Regions from separate parts of the Nocardioides sp. SRI_004 genome, predicted to be linked through region 1. Evidence: riboswitches for the same ligand, from Rfam matches in the RefSeq annotation. Region 1 holds a riboswitch; the other holds the start of a gene.
The links. Region 1 has a riboswitch for glycine ahead of gcvT (glycine cleavage system aminomethyltransferase GcvT). Riboswitches for the same ligand answer to the same signal wherever they lie in the genome.
Positions count from the first base shown of each region.

Region 2: another riboswitch for glycine. It lies ahead of gcvP (aminomethyl-transferring glycine dehydrogenase); the one in region 1 lies ahead of gcvT (glycine cleavage system aminomethyltransferase GcvT).

Region 1 covers NZ_JBYCZV010000015.1:47,759-55,175, reverse strand. Annotated here, with positions in the region: gene AC2YHB_RS19385 (LysR family transcriptional regulator) at 1-115, shown strand, start outside; gene AC2YHB_RS19380 (L-serine ammonia-lyase) at 128-1,498, opposite strand; gene gcvH (glycine cleavage system protein GcvH) at 1,523-1,894, opposite strand; gene gcvT (glycine cleavage system aminomethyltransferase GcvT) at 1,915-3,045, opposite strand; glycine riboswitch at 3,091-3,183, opposite strand; glycine riboswitch at 3,184-3,290, opposite strand; gene AC2YHB_RS19365 (SDR family NAD(P)-dependent oxidoreductase) at 3,379-4,146, opposite strand; gene AC2YHB_RS19360 (NADP-dependent oxidoreductase) at 4,192-5,223, opposite strand; gene AC2YHB_RS19355 (zinc-binding dehydrogenase) at 5,283-6,263, shown strand; gene AC2YHB_RS19350 (YidH family protein) at 6,253-6,636, shown strand; gene AC2YHB_RS19345 (DUF202 domain-containing protein) at 6,633-6,911, shown strand; gene AC2YHB_RS19340 (DUF1254 domain-containing protein) at 6,918-7,417, opposite strand, start outside.
Region 2 covers NZ_JBYCZV010000004.1:291,387-298,803, reverse strand. Annotated here, with positions in the region: gene AC2YHB_RS07360 (DUF881 domain-containing protein) at 1-488, shown strand, start outside; gene gcvH (glycine cleavage system protein GcvH) at 499-888, shown strand; gene AC2YHB_RS07350 (FHA domain-containing protein) at 934-1,449, shown strand; gene ftsR (transcriptional regulator FtsR) at 1,452-2,183, shown strand; gene AC2YHB_RS07340 (bifunctional nuclease family protein) at 2,342-2,812, shown strand; gene AC2YHB_RS07335 (MerR family transcriptional regulator) at 2,986-3,585, shown strand; glycine riboswitch at 3,609-3,710, shown strand; gene gcvP (aminomethyl-transferring glycine dehydrogenase) at 3,790-6,618, shown strand; gene AC2YHB_RS07325 (serine hydrolase domain-containing protein) at 6,615-7,417, shown strand, end outside.

The DNA.
Region 1 (7,417 bases):
CCTCACCCTCGTCGCGGCCTGGGATCCCCGGCACCACGCGGCGACCGTGCTGGCCGGGCTGGCCGAGCGGCTGGAGGCGTTCTGCAGCGAGCGGTACCCGCCGCTGGCCGGGTAGTGCCTCGCCTCGTCAGCACTCGATGACATTGACGGCGAGACCTCCGCGCGAGGTCTCCTTGTACTTCACGTGCATGTCGCGACCGGTGTCGCGCATGGTCCTGATCGCCTTGTCCAGCGACACCTTGTGGTGGCCGGTCCCGTTGATCGCCAACCGGGCGGCGTTGATCGCCTTCACCGAGGCGATCGCGTTGCGCTCGATGCAGGGGATCTGCACCAGCCCGCCGATCGGGTCGCAGGTCAACCCGAGGTTGTGCTCGATGCCCACCTCGGCGGCGTTCTCGACCTGGGTCGGCGTCCCGCCGAGCACCTCGCACAGCGCACCGGCGGCCATCGCGCAGGCCGACCCGACCTCGCCCTGGCAGCCGACCTCGGCGCCCGAGATCGAGGCGTTCTCCTTGAACAGGATCCCGACGGCGGCGGCGGTGAGCAGGAAGCGCACCACCCCGTCGTCGTCCGCGCCCCGGACGAAGCGCACGTAGTAGTGCAGCACCGCCGGGATGATCCCCGCCGCGCCGTTGGTGGGCGCGGTGACGACGCGACCACCCGAGGCGTTCTCCTCGTTCACCGCGAGCGCGAACAGGTTGACCCAGTCGATGACGTCGAGCGGGTCGCCGCCCTCGGCCCGGGCGCAGAGGTCGGCGTGCAGGCCCGGCGCGCGGCGCGGCACCTTCAGCCCGCCGGGGAGCAGGCCCTCGGCGCTGCAGCCGGCGCGGACGCACTCCTGCATGACCGCCCAGATCTCCAGCAGCCCGGCGCGCACCTCGTCCTCGCTGCGCCACGACAGCTCGTTGGCGAGCATCACGTCGCTGACCCGCAGCCCGGTCTCCTCGCAGATGGCGAGCAGCTGGGCGCCGGTGGTGAAGGGGTACCGGACCTCCGTCCGGTCCACCACCACGCGGTCGGCACCGACCGCGTCCTCGTCGACGACGAACCCACCGCCGACCGAGTAGTAGGTCCGCTCGCGGAAGGCACCCTCGATGCCGTACGCCGTGAAGGTCATCCCGTTCGGGTGCGCGGGCAGCGAGCGGCGCCGGTGCAGCACGAGGTCCTCGGCGGCGTCGAAGCGGACGGTCCGCCTGCCGGCGAGGTCGATCGCCCCGTCGCGTCGTACGACGTCGAGCCGGCCGCGCGCGGCGGCGACGTCCACGGTCGCCGGCAGCTCCCCCTCGAGCCCGAGCACGACGGCGCCCTCCGAGCCGTGGCCGTGCCCGGTCGCCCCCAGCGACCCGAACAGCTCGGCCTTCACCCGTACGGTCGCATCGAGGAGCCTGTCGTGGACGAGGCCGTCGACGAAGGTCTTCGCGGCGCGCATCGGCCCCACCGTGTGTGACGACGACGGACCGATGCCGATGGAGTAGAGGTCGAAGGTGCTCAGGGGCACGACGCGACCTCCCGCTCGAGCACCTCAGGCCTCGAGCAGCGCGTCGTACGCGGCAGCGTCGAGCAGGTCGACGGTGGCGGTCACCTTGACGACGAGGAGCCAGCCGCGGCCGAAGGGGTCGCTGTTGACCAGGCTCGGGTCGCCGTCGACGTCCTCGTTGACCTCGACGACCTCGCCGGTCACCGGCGAGTAGAGGTCGCTGACGGACTTGGTGGACTCGAGCTCGCCGCAGGTCTGGCCCGCGGTGACGGTGTCGCCGACGGCCGGCAGGTCGACGTACACGATGTCGCCGAGAGCGTCGGCGGCGTAGGCCGTCACGCCGACACGCGCGGTGTCGCCGTCGAGGGCGACCCACTCGTGCTCGGCGGAGTACTGGAGGTTCGTGGGGTTGCTCATCGTCTTCTCCTCGAGGTGGGTCAGCGGTTGCGGGTGTAGAAGGGGAGCTCGACGACGTCGGCGTCCTCGAGGGAGCCGCGCAGCAAGACGGAGACCCGGGTGCCGGGCGCCGCGAGGTGCGGCGGCACGTAGGCCATCGCGACCGGCTTCTCCAGCGTCGGCGACGGCGCGCCGCTGGTGACCTCGCCGACCTCGGCGCCGGTGGCCGGGTCGACGACCGGGTAGCCCGCGCGCGGCGAGCGGCGGCCGGTGGAGACCAGCCCGACGAGCACGCGCTCCGGGCCCTGCTCCTTGCGCTTCGCGAGCGCCTCGTGCCCGACGAAGCCGTCCGGCTTGTCGAGGACGACGACCCGGCCCAGGTTGGCCTCGTACGGCGTCGTGTCGCGGCTCAGCTCGTGGCCGTAGAGCGGCATCCCCGCCTCCAGGCGCAGCGTGTCGCGGCAGGCGAGGCCCGCGGGGACGAGGCCGTGCGGCTCCCCCGCCTGCTGCAGCGCGGCCCAGACGGCCTCCGCGTCGGACGGCCGGCAGTAGACCTCGAAGCCGTCCTCGCCGGTGTAGCCCGTCCGCGCGAGCAGCACCTCGACTGCGCCGTCAGGGGCAGCGACCGTGCCGGCGTCGATGGCGTAGTACCTCAGCGACGGCACGTCGAGCTCGGTCAGCTCCGCGACGATCGCGGCCGACGCCGGGCCCTGGACCGCCAGCAGCGCCCACTCCTCCGACGTGTCGCGGACCTCGACGTCGTACCCGTCGGCGCCGGCGGCCACCTCGGGGGCGACGACGGCGACATTGCTGGCGTTCGCGACGACGAGGTAGTGCTCCTCGGCGAGGCGGTAGACGACGAGGTCGTCGATGATCCCGCCGTCCTCGGCGCAGATCATCGAGTAGCGGGCGCGGCCGACGCCGATCGCCGACGGACGACCGACGAGGGCGTGGTCGAGCGCGGCGCCGGCACCCGGGCCGGTCAGCTCGATCTCGCCCATGTGGGTGAGGTCGAAGAGGCCCGCCGTCGTGCGCACGGCCCGGTGCTCGGCGAGCTCCGAGCTGTAGCGGACCGGCATCTGCCAGCCGGCGAAGTCCGTGAAGTTGGCGCCCAGTGCGGTGTGGACCGCGTGCAGCGGGGTGGTGCGCGGGGTGGGGTCGTTCGTTGCCATGCGGAGGCTCCCGGGGTCGAGGGTGCACGGCACCCTGCTGGTCTGCCTCCCCGCTCTGTCATGGGTGCCTGAGAGCTTCACCGCGACGAGCGGCTTGCACCGTGGGCGCAGGACATGGGTCCTGTCTTTCCAGAGTTGCCTCGCCGCGCAGTGATGGGGCCTGAGAGTTTCTCGGGGAGAGTTGCTCCTACGGCGCCCCGTCGCGACCCATCGGGTCAGGCGGGGTCTCTCCTGCTGCGGCTTCGAACGGCCGGTGTGGAGTTGTGTGCGGCGAGGCTACAGGTCGTGGCCGCCCGGGTCCCATTCCCCTCCGGCGCGGACGGCACGCCTGCGTCAGCCGATGCTGGCGCCGCCGTCGACGTAGAGCGTCTGGCCAGTGACGTACGACGACTCGTCGGCCGACAGGAAGGTGACCGCGGCCGCGATGTCGTCCGGCTGACCGACCCGCCTGACCGGGACGGCGTCGGCGTTGAGGCGGCGGAACTCGTCGACGTCCATCTTCAGCCGGGCCGCGGTGGCGTCGGTCATCTCGGTCGCGATGAAGCCCGGCGCGACCGCGTTGACGTTGATCCCGAACGGGCCCAGCTCGATGCCCAGGGTGCGGGTGAAGCCCTGCACGCCCATCTTCGCGGCCGAGTAGTTGGCCTGCCCCCGGTTGCCCAGCGCCGAGATCGAGGAGATGTTCACGACCTTGCCGTACTTCTGCTCCACGAAGTGCTTCTGCGCGGCCTTGGTCATCAAGAACGCACCCTTGAGGTGCACCCCCATCACCAGGTCCCAGTCCTCCTCGGTCATCTTGAACAGGAGGTTGTCGCGGGTGATGCCCGCGTTGTTCACCAGGACGTGGATCCCACCGAGCTCGGTGACGACCCGCTCGATGGCGGCGTCGACCGACGCGCCGTCGGAGACGTTGGCGCCCACGCCGATGGCCTTCGCGCCCTCGGTGAGCGGCAGCTTCGCGGCGGCCTCGGCGGCCGCGGTCTCGTCGAGGTCGACGATCGCGACCGACGCGCCCTCCTCGGCGAACCGGGTGGCGGTGCCGAACCCGATCCCGCGCGCTGCTCCGGTGATGACGGCGACTCGCCCGTCGAAACGACCCATGGTGGTGCTTCCTCTCGTTGGTGGTGGCGGCCGGTCGAGGTCGACTCAGCCGAGGCGGACCAGCGTCTTGCCGGTCGTGCGGCCCGCGAGCATGTCCGCCATCGCGCGCGGGGCCTGCTCGAGGCCGTCGTAGACGGTCTCGGGTGCGACCAGCCGGCCGTCGCGGATCCAGCCGGCCATCCGTTGCTGCATCTCCTCGAGCAGGTCGAGGTGCAGGCTGCCGCGGAAGCCGGACAGCGTCAGGTGCTTGGCGGTCGCGAGGAAGATGTTGCGCGGACCGGTGGGCTCCGACTCGTAGTCCGAGATCGAGCCGCACAGGGCGATGCGCCCGTGCATGGTCATCGCGTCGAGCGCCGCCTCGAGGTGCTCGCCGCCGACGTTGTCGAAGTACAGGTCGATGCCCTCGGGGGCCAGGCGTGCCAGCGCCTCCCCCAACGGCTCGGACCGGTGGTTGAACGCCGCGACGCCCAGGTCGTCGCGCAGCCAGGCGACCTTCTCGTCCGATCCGGCGCTCGCGACCACCCGGTGGCCGAGGTTGCGGGCGATCTGGACGACCAGGGAGCCGACGGCTCCGGCGGCCGCCGACACCCACAGGACCCGCCCGCCGCTGAGGCCGTCGACGACCGCGAGGCCGGCGTACGCCGTCAGGCCCATCGGCCCGAGCGGCCCGAGGAAGTGCTGGTGCGGCGCGTCGCCCGGGTCGAGCACGCGCAGCGTCCCGACGCCGTTCATGGCGCTCTCGCCCGCGCGCACCACGGCGTGCTCCCGCCAGCCCAGGGAGTGCCAGACGACGTCGCCCGGCTCGAACCCGTCGGCCCGGGACGCGACGACCTCACCGATCGTGAGGACGCCGTCCATCGGCGCGTGCAGGTCGAAGGCGGTGAAGTAGCCGTCGGGTGCCGCGGGACGCAGCCGGAGCCTCATCCCGGGGTCGACGGAGGTCCAGGTGTTGCGGACCAGCACCGAGCCTGCGGCGAGCTGGTCGGGGTCGGGGAGCTCGACGGGGACGACCTCGAAGTGCTCGGGCCCGACCTCGCCCCGCGGGTGGGCAGCGACCTGCAGCGCACGGCTCTTCATGTCTCTCCTCGGCACTCGGTGTGTGGACACCCGCGACTGTACTGAACTAAATTCAGTTTATGAAGACTCCGATGATGTCGGCTTGGCGCTGGACCGGGACCGGACGTCCGCTCCAGCTCCACGAGGTCCCGGTGCCCGCTCCCGGTCCCGACGAGGTGTTGGTGCGCGTGCGCGCTGCTGGCATGTGCCACTCGGACGTGGGCGAGCTCGACGAGCCCTCATGGGCCGTGAACATCACGCGCAACCCGATCACCCTCGGGCACGAGATCGCCGGCGAGGTCGTCGCCGTCGGCACGGATGTCACCGGCTGGACGACGGGCCAGCGGGTCGGCGTCCATCCGCAGGGCAGCACCGTTCCCGGCTACAGCCGCGACGGCGGCTACGCGAGCCACCACCTGGCCCCGGCCGGTGACCTCGTCGCGGTGCCCGACGGGCTGAGCGACGAGCTCGCCGCCACCGGCACCGACGCCGGCATGACGTCGTACCACGCGGTCGCGGTGGTCGGCGGCGTCCGCGCGGGCAGCCGCGTCGGCGTCATCGGCCTCGGGGGCCTCGGCCAGCTCGGCGCCCAGCTCGCCGTCCACCTCGGCGCCGAGGTCCACGGAGCCGACACGAGTACGGCGGCACGCTCCCTCGCGGCCGGATGGGGCCTCGCCGGGCTCCACGAGCGGGCCGAGGACCTGCGCGGCCTCGGCCTCGACGTCGTCATCGACTTCGCGGGCTTCGGCACGACCACCGAGGCGGCCGTGCAGGCGATCCGCGTCGGCGGCGACGTCGTGATGGTCGGCCTGGGCGCCGAGCACACCACGCTGACCACCGCCGACGTCATCCACCAGAAGGCACGGATCCACGGCTCGTCGGGCGGCACCCGCGACGACATCGCCGCGGTCTACCAGCACCTGGCCAGCGGCGCGCTGGCACCGACCGTCGAGCGGATCGGCTTCGACGACGTCCCGCGCGGGATCGAGCGCCTGCGCGCCGGCGACGTACGGGGGCGGCTGGTCGTCGTGTTCGAGGGCGGGCAGCACGATGGGCGCTGAGTCCGGGCCGGCACGACGACAGCGGTGGCCCGCCCGCGTCTACGGCACCGGCGCCGAGCCCGACTACCGATTCTCCCTCGCGAACGAGCGGACGTTCCTCGCGTGGCTGCGGACGTCGATGGCCCTGGTGGCCGGTGCCGTCGCGCTCGACGCCTTCGCGACGGGCTATCCCCGGCCGGTCGTCCAGGCAGTCGCCGGGGCTCTGGTGGCGCTGGGCGGAGCGGGCGCAGTCCTGGCGTGGGCACGCTGGAGTGCGGGCGAACGTGCCATTCGGAGAGGCGAGCCGCTCCCCGGGTTCCGGGCCGGGGCCGCCGCCTGCGCCGTCCTGGTGGCCGTGGCCACGACCGCCGCGTTCCTGGTGCTGGTGCGGTGAGCGACCCTCCACGGGATCCGGGCCTCCAGGCGGAGCGCACCCGCCTCGCCGGCACGCGGACGATGCTCAGCACCGGCGCCGCAACGCTGGCTCTGCTCCACCTGACCGCCCCCTCCGCGCCCATCGGGCCGGTCCTGCTGGCGGCCGTCGCACTGGCGGCCTCGACCGGAGCCGCTCCCCTGCTGCGGGACTCGACCGGGGTGCGCCTGGCGGCCCAGTCACTCACCGCCGTCATGATCGCCGCCTGCGCGTTGGTCACCGTCGTTCGCGGCTGATAGCCCTCACGCCACGGGACGCACCGGACCGGGCAGCCAGGCGCCACTGAGCGCGTCCGCGAGCGGCTCGTAGATGCGCAGCACCAGGAAGAAGCGCCCGCGTGGCGCCGGGAGCCAGTTCGCCCCGACACCGGGGTCCTCGGCGCTGATGGAGACGGTGACCGAGCCGTCGACGTCCAGCAGGAGGCCCGGCGTGGCGCTGCCGACCGAGGAGCGATCGATGGCGCTCGGCACGAGGAATCCGCTGTCGTCGTACAGGGTGACGCTCCAGAACGCCCCCGCCGGCGGCGGACGCTCCATCGTCAGCAGGTAGCCGCCCGCCGCCCCGCCGAGGGGCCGTCCCTCGCCGTCCACGTAGGTGTTGAACGAGGTGTTCTCCTCGACGACGTTGGCGGCGAGACCGACGTGGTTCATGACCGCCCGGCTGAGGAAGTTGGCGCCGTGGGCGCCCTTGTCGCAGACCTTCGTCCAGCCGGTCGGCACCGGTTCTCCGAGCTGCGGCCGGC
Region 2 (7,417 bases), on a different contig from region 1:
CCTCCGACCTGCGCGACGACACGACCAAGCGGCAGACCGCGCTCGACCAGGCCAAGGCCGAGGCTGACACGCTCAGCATCATCGCGGGCCTCGTGCCCGTGACCGGGCCCGGCGTGCGGATCACGATCACCGAGGACGAGGGCCGGGTGCGCCTGGGCTCCCTCCTCGACACCATCCAGGCGCTGCGGACCGTCGGCGCCGAGGCGATCGCCATCAACGGCACCATCCGGGTCGTGGCGCAGACCTCGCTCGAGGAGACCGAGGGCGGGTTCACCGTCGACGGCGAGCGGATCGAGGCGCCGTACGTCATCGACGCCATCGGCGAGCCCGGCGTCCTCGCCGACTCGCTGACCTTCGCCCTCGGGCCGAAGAAGCAGATCGAGAACGACGGCGGCACGATGGAGGTCAGCGAGCTCAAGGCGGTCGACATCGAAGCGGTCGCGACTCGCGCAGAGCCTCGCTACGCCCTGCCGGAGCAGGGGCAGTAGCCTTCTCGCCATGACGAACCCCGCTGACCTGAAGTACACCGTCGAGCACGAGTGGCTGCGCCAGCCCGGCGAGGCGGCGGGCTCGGTCCGCGTGGGGATCACCGACTACGCCCAAAACGCCCTCGGCGACATCGTGTACGTGTCGCTGCCCGAGGTCGGCGCGACCGTGGCTGCCGGCGACGCGTGCGGCGAGCTCGAGTCGACGAAGTCGGTCAGCGACGTCTACGCCCCGGTCTCCGGCGAGATCGTCGCCGTCAACGAGGCCCTCGACGCCACGCCCGAGCTGGTGAACAACGACCCGTACGGCGCCGGCTGGCTCTTCGAGGTCGCGCCCGCTACGCCCGACGAGCTCGACGGACTTCTCGACGCGGCCGGATACGAGGCCCAGCTCGACGGCTGATCCGGTACGTTCGTAGTACCCGTTCCGGACCCAAGGAGTTTCCAGATGCCGTTCTGCACCGCCTGTGGCCGGCAGAACCCTGACGACGCCCGCTTCTGCTCGCAGTGCGGCACCCGTCTCGTCGAGGCGGACGCGACCGCGCCGGTCGCGACGGACTCGACCGCGACGATCCAGGCCGTCTTCCCCGCCGACCGCGTGGAGACCTCGGACCGGGCGCTCAGCGCCGTCGACGCGGCCGCCGTGGACGCCCTTCCCGTCGGGCACGCGCTGCTCGTCGTACAGAAGGGTCCGGGTGCCGGCAGCAGGTTCCTGCTCGACGCCGACGAGGTGAGCGCGGGCCGCCACCCCGAGAGCGGCATCTTCCTCGACGACGTGACCGTCTCGCGCCGCCACGCGGTCTTCCGCCGGTCGGGCGACTCGTTCACCGTCGAGGACGCGGGCAGCCTCAACGGCACCTACGTCAACCGCGACCGCATCGAGAAGGCGCAGCTCAAGGACAGTGACGAGGTCCAGGTGGGCAAGTACCGCCTGGTCTTCTTCGCGGGCCACGAGAGCCACTGACCGTGGTCGCTGCCGTCGCCCGCGGCGAGCGCGAGCCCCTGCTCAACATCGGGCAGGTGCTCGACCGACTGCGCACGGACTTCGAGGACATCAGCATCCCGAAGATCCGCTTCCTCGAGTCCGAGGGGCTGATCAAGCCGGAGCGCACCCCCGCGGGCTACCGCAAGTTCTCCGAGGCCGACATCGCGCGGCTGCGCTACATCCTGCGGATGCAGCGCGACCACTACCTGCCGCTCAAGGTCATCGGCGAGCACCTCGACGCGATGGACCGCGGCCTCGAGCCGCCCGCGCCGGAGCCGGTCGTCCCGACCGTGCCGACCGTCGCCATCGGCTCCGACGGCATGCCGGCACCGGAGTCCTTCCGTCGCAGCGACAAGCTGCGGCTATCGCGCAAGGAGCTCATCAAGGTGGCCGAGATCGACGAGGCCCTCCTCGCACAGCTGGAGGAGTTCGCCCTCATCACGCCGTCGGCGACCGGGCACTACGACACCGACGCGCTGGTGATTGCGCAGACCGCCAGCGAGCTGGCGGACTTCGGCATCGAGCCCCGCCACCTGCGCGGCTTCCGGGCGGCCGCCGACCGCGAGGTCGGGCTCATCCAGCAGGTCGTCGCCCCCCGCCGCGGCCGCGACGCCGGCGCCGCCGCGCGTGCCGAGGAGGCCGTGAGCGAGATCGCCGCCCTGTCCGTGCGGCTGCACGCCACCCTGGTCAAGGCGGGCCTGCGCCGGATCTGAGGGCCGGCGGGTCGCGGGGATCCGGCGAGGCCGCGGATTGGGCAGGAACTGCAGCTCCGGGCGTTGGATTGTTGCGGTTTGGTCCCAAACCGCAACACCTGCGCGACCCCCACGCAGCCACCACTCCCACCTCATCCCACCCCGAGTAGTGTTGAGGCATGCGCGAGGTGGATGTCCTGGGAGTCCGGGTGGAGATGCCGTCCAACCAGCCCATCGTGCTGCTGCGCGAGACCGTCGGGGACCGCTACGTGCCGATCTGGATCGGCGCCGTGGAGGCCACCGCGATCGCGTTCGCCCAGCAGGGCGTCGTCCCCCCTCGACCGCTGACGCACGACCTCATGAGGGACCTGCTCGCGGCGACCGGGGGAGAGCTGTCGGAGGTGCGGATCACCGACGTGAAGGACGGCGTCTTCTTCGCGACGCTGGTCCTGGCGTCGGGTGCCGAGGTGAGCGCGCGCCCGTCGGACTCGATCGCCCTCGCCCTTCGCACCGGTACGACGATCTACTGCTCGGAGGAGGTCCTGGCCGAGGCGGGGATCTCGGCGCCGGCCGAGGAGGAGGACGAGGTCGAGGCGTTCCGGGAGTTCCTGGACCACGTCTCGCCCGAGGACTTCGAAGCAGGACAGTGACGGGAGTTCCCTCAGCCTCAAGTTGAGGCTGAGGGTTTTTGACGACACGCCCGGCGACGTCTTTGACCGGCCCGTCATCGGCGCCGTACCTTGAAGAGTCGAATGACAGCCGTGCAATGCCTGCGCGACCACCCCTTGATCACCCACCTGATCGAACCCCTGCGGAGGACCCCGTGAACGAGCAGCAGCCCGAGAAGGTCGGTCAGGACACGGCCGCGGCGACCGCTGCCGCCGAGGAGCAGGGGCTGCTCTTCACCGACGACGTCTCCCCGCTGCCGAGCGACCTGGGCTACCGCGGTCCGACCGCGTGCAACGCGGCCGGCATCACCTACCGCCAGCTCGACTACTGGGCGCGCACCGGCCTGATCGAGCCGAGCGTGCGCGGTGCCAAGGGGTCCGGCTCGCAGCGCCTCTACAGCTTCCGCGACATCCTGATCCTCAAGATCATCAAGCGCCTGCTGGACGCCGGCATCTCGCTGCAGCAGATCCGTACGGCGGTCGGGCACCTGCGTGAGCGTGGCACCGACGACCTGACCCAGGTCACGCTCATGAGCGACGGCGCCTCGGTCTACGAGTGCACCAGCAACGACGAGGTCATCGACCTCCTGCAGGGCGGCCAGGGCGTGTTCGGCATCGCCATCGGCGGTGTCTGGCGCGAGATCGAGGGCACCCTCGCCCAGCTGCCGAGCGAGAGCGCCAGCGACACCGAGCAGGCCGAGGACGTGGCCGGCGACGAGCTCGCCGCGCGTCGCGCTGCGAGGAACGCCGGCTAGGCGTTGTAACCTGTAGCTGCTGTTCATCCCGCACGGGAGAGTCAGGACACGTCGCTGACGTGGGCCTGCGCCGAAGGGGCAATTCCTCCCCGGAACCTCTCAGGCGCCCGGACCGTGCGGAGCAGGCAACTCTGGAGGCGCAGCGACGCGCCGACAGAGGGGGAGGGCTCGATCCTTTTCGATCCCGAGGAAGCCTGCCTGCTGATGAGTGCCCCCTTCGTCAACCGCCACATCGGTCCCGACAACGACCAGGTCGCGACCATGCTCGACCGTCTCGGCTACGCGTCGATCGACGCGCTCATGGACGCGGCCGTGCCGAAGTCCATCCGGTCCGGCGAGGAGCTCGACCTGCCGGCGGCCGCCGACGAGGAGACCGCCGCCGCCGAGCTGCGCGCCCTGGCCGCGGCCAACGTCCCCGGTGAGCCGATGATCGGCCTGGGCTACCACGCGACCGTGACGCCCGCCGTGATCCGCCGCAACGTGCTCGAGGACCCGAGCTGGTACACCGCCTACACGCCGTACCAGCCGGAGATCTCGCAGGGCCGCCTTGAGGCGCTCATCAACTTCCAGACGATGGTCTCCGACCTGACCGGGCTGACCACCGCCGGCTCGTCCCTGCTGGACGAGGGTACGGCGGCTGCCGAGGCCGTCGCGCTGGCGTTCCGCGCGAACCGCAAGGCCTCGGGCCCGTTCGTCGTCGACGCGGACGCGCTGCCGCAGACCATCGACGTCGTGCGCACCCGCGCCGAGGGCATCGGGATCGAGATCGTGGTCGCCGACCTCACCGAGGGCCTGCCCGAGGGCGATGTCTCCGGCGTGCTGATCCAGTACCCCGGCGCCTCCGGCCGGATCGCCGACATCAAGCCGGTCATCGACGCGGTCCACGAGCGGGGCGGCCTCGCGGTCGTCGCCGCCGACCTGCTCGCGCTGACCCTGCTCGAGGCGCCCGGCACGCTCGGCGCCGACGTCGTGGTCGGCTCGGCCCAGCGCTTCGGCGTCCCGCTGTTCTACGGCGGCCCGCACGCCGGCTTCATCAGCGTCCGCGAGGGCCTCGAGCGCCAGCTGCCCGGGCGCCTGGTCGGCGTCTCGGTCGACGCCGAGGGACGCCCGGCGTACCGGCTCGCCCTGCAGACCCGCGAGCAGCACATCCGCCGCGACAAGGCGACGTCCAACATCTGCACCGCCCAGGTGCTGCTCGCCGTGACCGCCGGCATGTACGCCGTCTACCACGGTCCGCAGGGCCTGAAGGAGATTGCGGCCGACATCCACGGCCTCGCCCGCCGGGCCGCCGCGTCCCTCGAGGCCGCCGGCATCGAGGTCGTCAACGACACCTTCTTCGACACCCTCAACGTCCGCGTCCCCGGTCGTTCCGGTGCGGTCGTCACGGCCGCCCGTGAGGCCGGCATCCACCTGCGGCCGGTCGACGGCGACACCGTCGGCATCTCGTTCGGCGAGTCCGCCGGCGAGGCCACGCTCGCCGCCGTCCTCGGTGCCTTCGGGGTGACGGAGGTGTCGGCCGAGGGCGACGCCGGGCTGCCCGAGGACCTCGAGCGGACCACGGAGTTCCTGACCCACCCGGTCTTCAACACCCATCACAACGAGACCTCGATGCTGCGCTACCTCGCGCGGCTCTCGAACCGCGACTACGCGCTCGACCGCGGCATGATCCCGCTCGGCTCCTGCACGATGAAGCTCAACGCGACCACCGAGATGGAGCCCATCTCGCTCGCCGGCTTCGCCAACCTCCACCCGTTCGTCCCGGCCGCGGACGCCGACGGCTACCGCCAGCTGATCGAGCAGCTCGAGGGCTGGCTGGCCGAGGCCACCGGCTACGACCGCGTCTCCATCCAGCCGAACGCCGGCGCGCAGGGCGAGTTCGCGGGCATGCTCGCGATCCGCAACTACCACCGCGCCAACGGCCAGGGCCAGCGCGACGTCTGCCTTATCCCGTCGTCCGCCCACGGCACCAACCCCGCCTCGGCCGTCATGGTCGGGATGAAGGTCGTCGTCGTGAAGGCGACCGACGACGGCACCGTCGACCTCGAGGACCTGCGGGCCAAGTGCGAGCAGTACTCCGAGACGCTCGCCGCGATCATGGTGACCTACCCGTCGACGCACGGCGTCTACGAGGAGACCATCACCGAGCTGTGCGACATCGTCCACGAGCACGGCGGCCAGGTGTACGTCGACGGCGCGAACTTCAACGCGCTGCTCGGCTACGCGCAGCCCGGCAAGTTCGGCGGCGACGTCTCGCACCTCAACCTGCACAAGACGTTCTGCATCCCGCACGGTGGCGGCGGCCCGGGCGTGGGCCCGGTCGCGGTGCGCGCGCACCTGGCGCCGTACCTCCCGACGCACCCGCTGCACCCCGACGCCGACCGGCGCGAGGGCACCGGTGCGATCAGCGCCGCGCCGTTCGGCTCCGCCGGCATCCTGCCGATCTCGTGGGCCTACATCCGGATGATGGGCGCTGAGGGCCTCACCCGTGCGACCGCGGTCGCGGTTCTGTCCGCCAACTACGTCGCGGCCCGACTGGGCGAGCACTTCCCGGTGCTCTACCGAGGCGAGTCCGGGCTGGTCGCCCACGAGTGCATCCTCGACCTGCGCGGCATCACCGCAGCGACGGGCGTCTCGGTCGGTGACGTCGCCAAGCGGCTCATCGACTACGGCTTCCACGCCCCGACGATGTCGTTCCCGGTCGCGGGCACGCTGATGGTCGAGCCGACGGAGTCCGAGGACCTCACCGAGCTCGACCGGTTCTGCGACGCGATGATCGCGATCAAGGGCGAGATCGACCGGGTCGCCGCGGGGGAGTGGGACGTCGACGCGTCGCCGCTGCACCACGCCCCGCACACCGCCCGCGCGCTGGTCGGCGAGTGGGACCGTGCCTACTCCCGCGAGGTCGGCGTCTTCCCGGCGGGCCTCGCCGGCGCGGCCGACAAGTACTGGCCGCCGGTCGCCCGGATCGACCAGGCCTACGGCGACCGCAACCTGGTGTGCGCGTGCCCGCCGATGGACGCCTACGCCGAATGACCGTGTACGACGACCGGCTGGCCGCGCTCCAGGGCGCGGGCCGGCTGCCTTCGGTCGTGGCGGGCGTGGCGCGCGGGGGCGAGCCGGTCTGGTCCGGCTGCTCCTCGGCGCTGCCCGGGGTCGGCGTCGACTCCGCCTACCGGATCGGCTCGATCACCAAGACCCTGACGGCGGTCCTCGTCCTGCAGCTGCGGGACGAGGGCCTGCTCGACCTCGCCGACCCGGTGGGGCGATTCCTGCCCGAGTGCGGGTACCCCGACGCCACGCTGCGCGAGCTCCTCGCGCACACGGGCGGGCTGCAGAGCGAGCCGGTCGGACCGTGGTGGGAGCGCGTGGACGGCGGCGGTGTCGCCGAGCTGCTCGCCGCCAACGACGGATCCGGGCGGGTGGCTGCGGCGGGGGAGTACTACCACTACTCGAACCTCGGCTTCGCGCTGCTGGGCGAGGTCGTGGCCCGGCTGCGCGGCGCACCCTGGTGGGAGGTCGTCCAGCAGCGGCTGCTCGTCCCGCTCGGGATGGGCGCGACGTCGTACCACCCTCCTGCGGAGCACGCGCCCGGCCGCAGCGTCGACCACTTCGCCCACACCCTGAGCGCCGAGCCGCACACCGACACGGGCGCCATGGCGCCCGCCGGACAGCTGTGGAGCACGGTCGCGGACCTGCTGCGGTGGGCCGACTTCCTGGCCTCCGGCCATCGCGACGTGCTCTCCGCGTCCACGCTGGCGGAGATGGCGGCGCCGGTCGCTCCGGCCGACGCCTACGGGCTCGGCCTCCGCGTGCTCCACGTCGGCGGACGGAC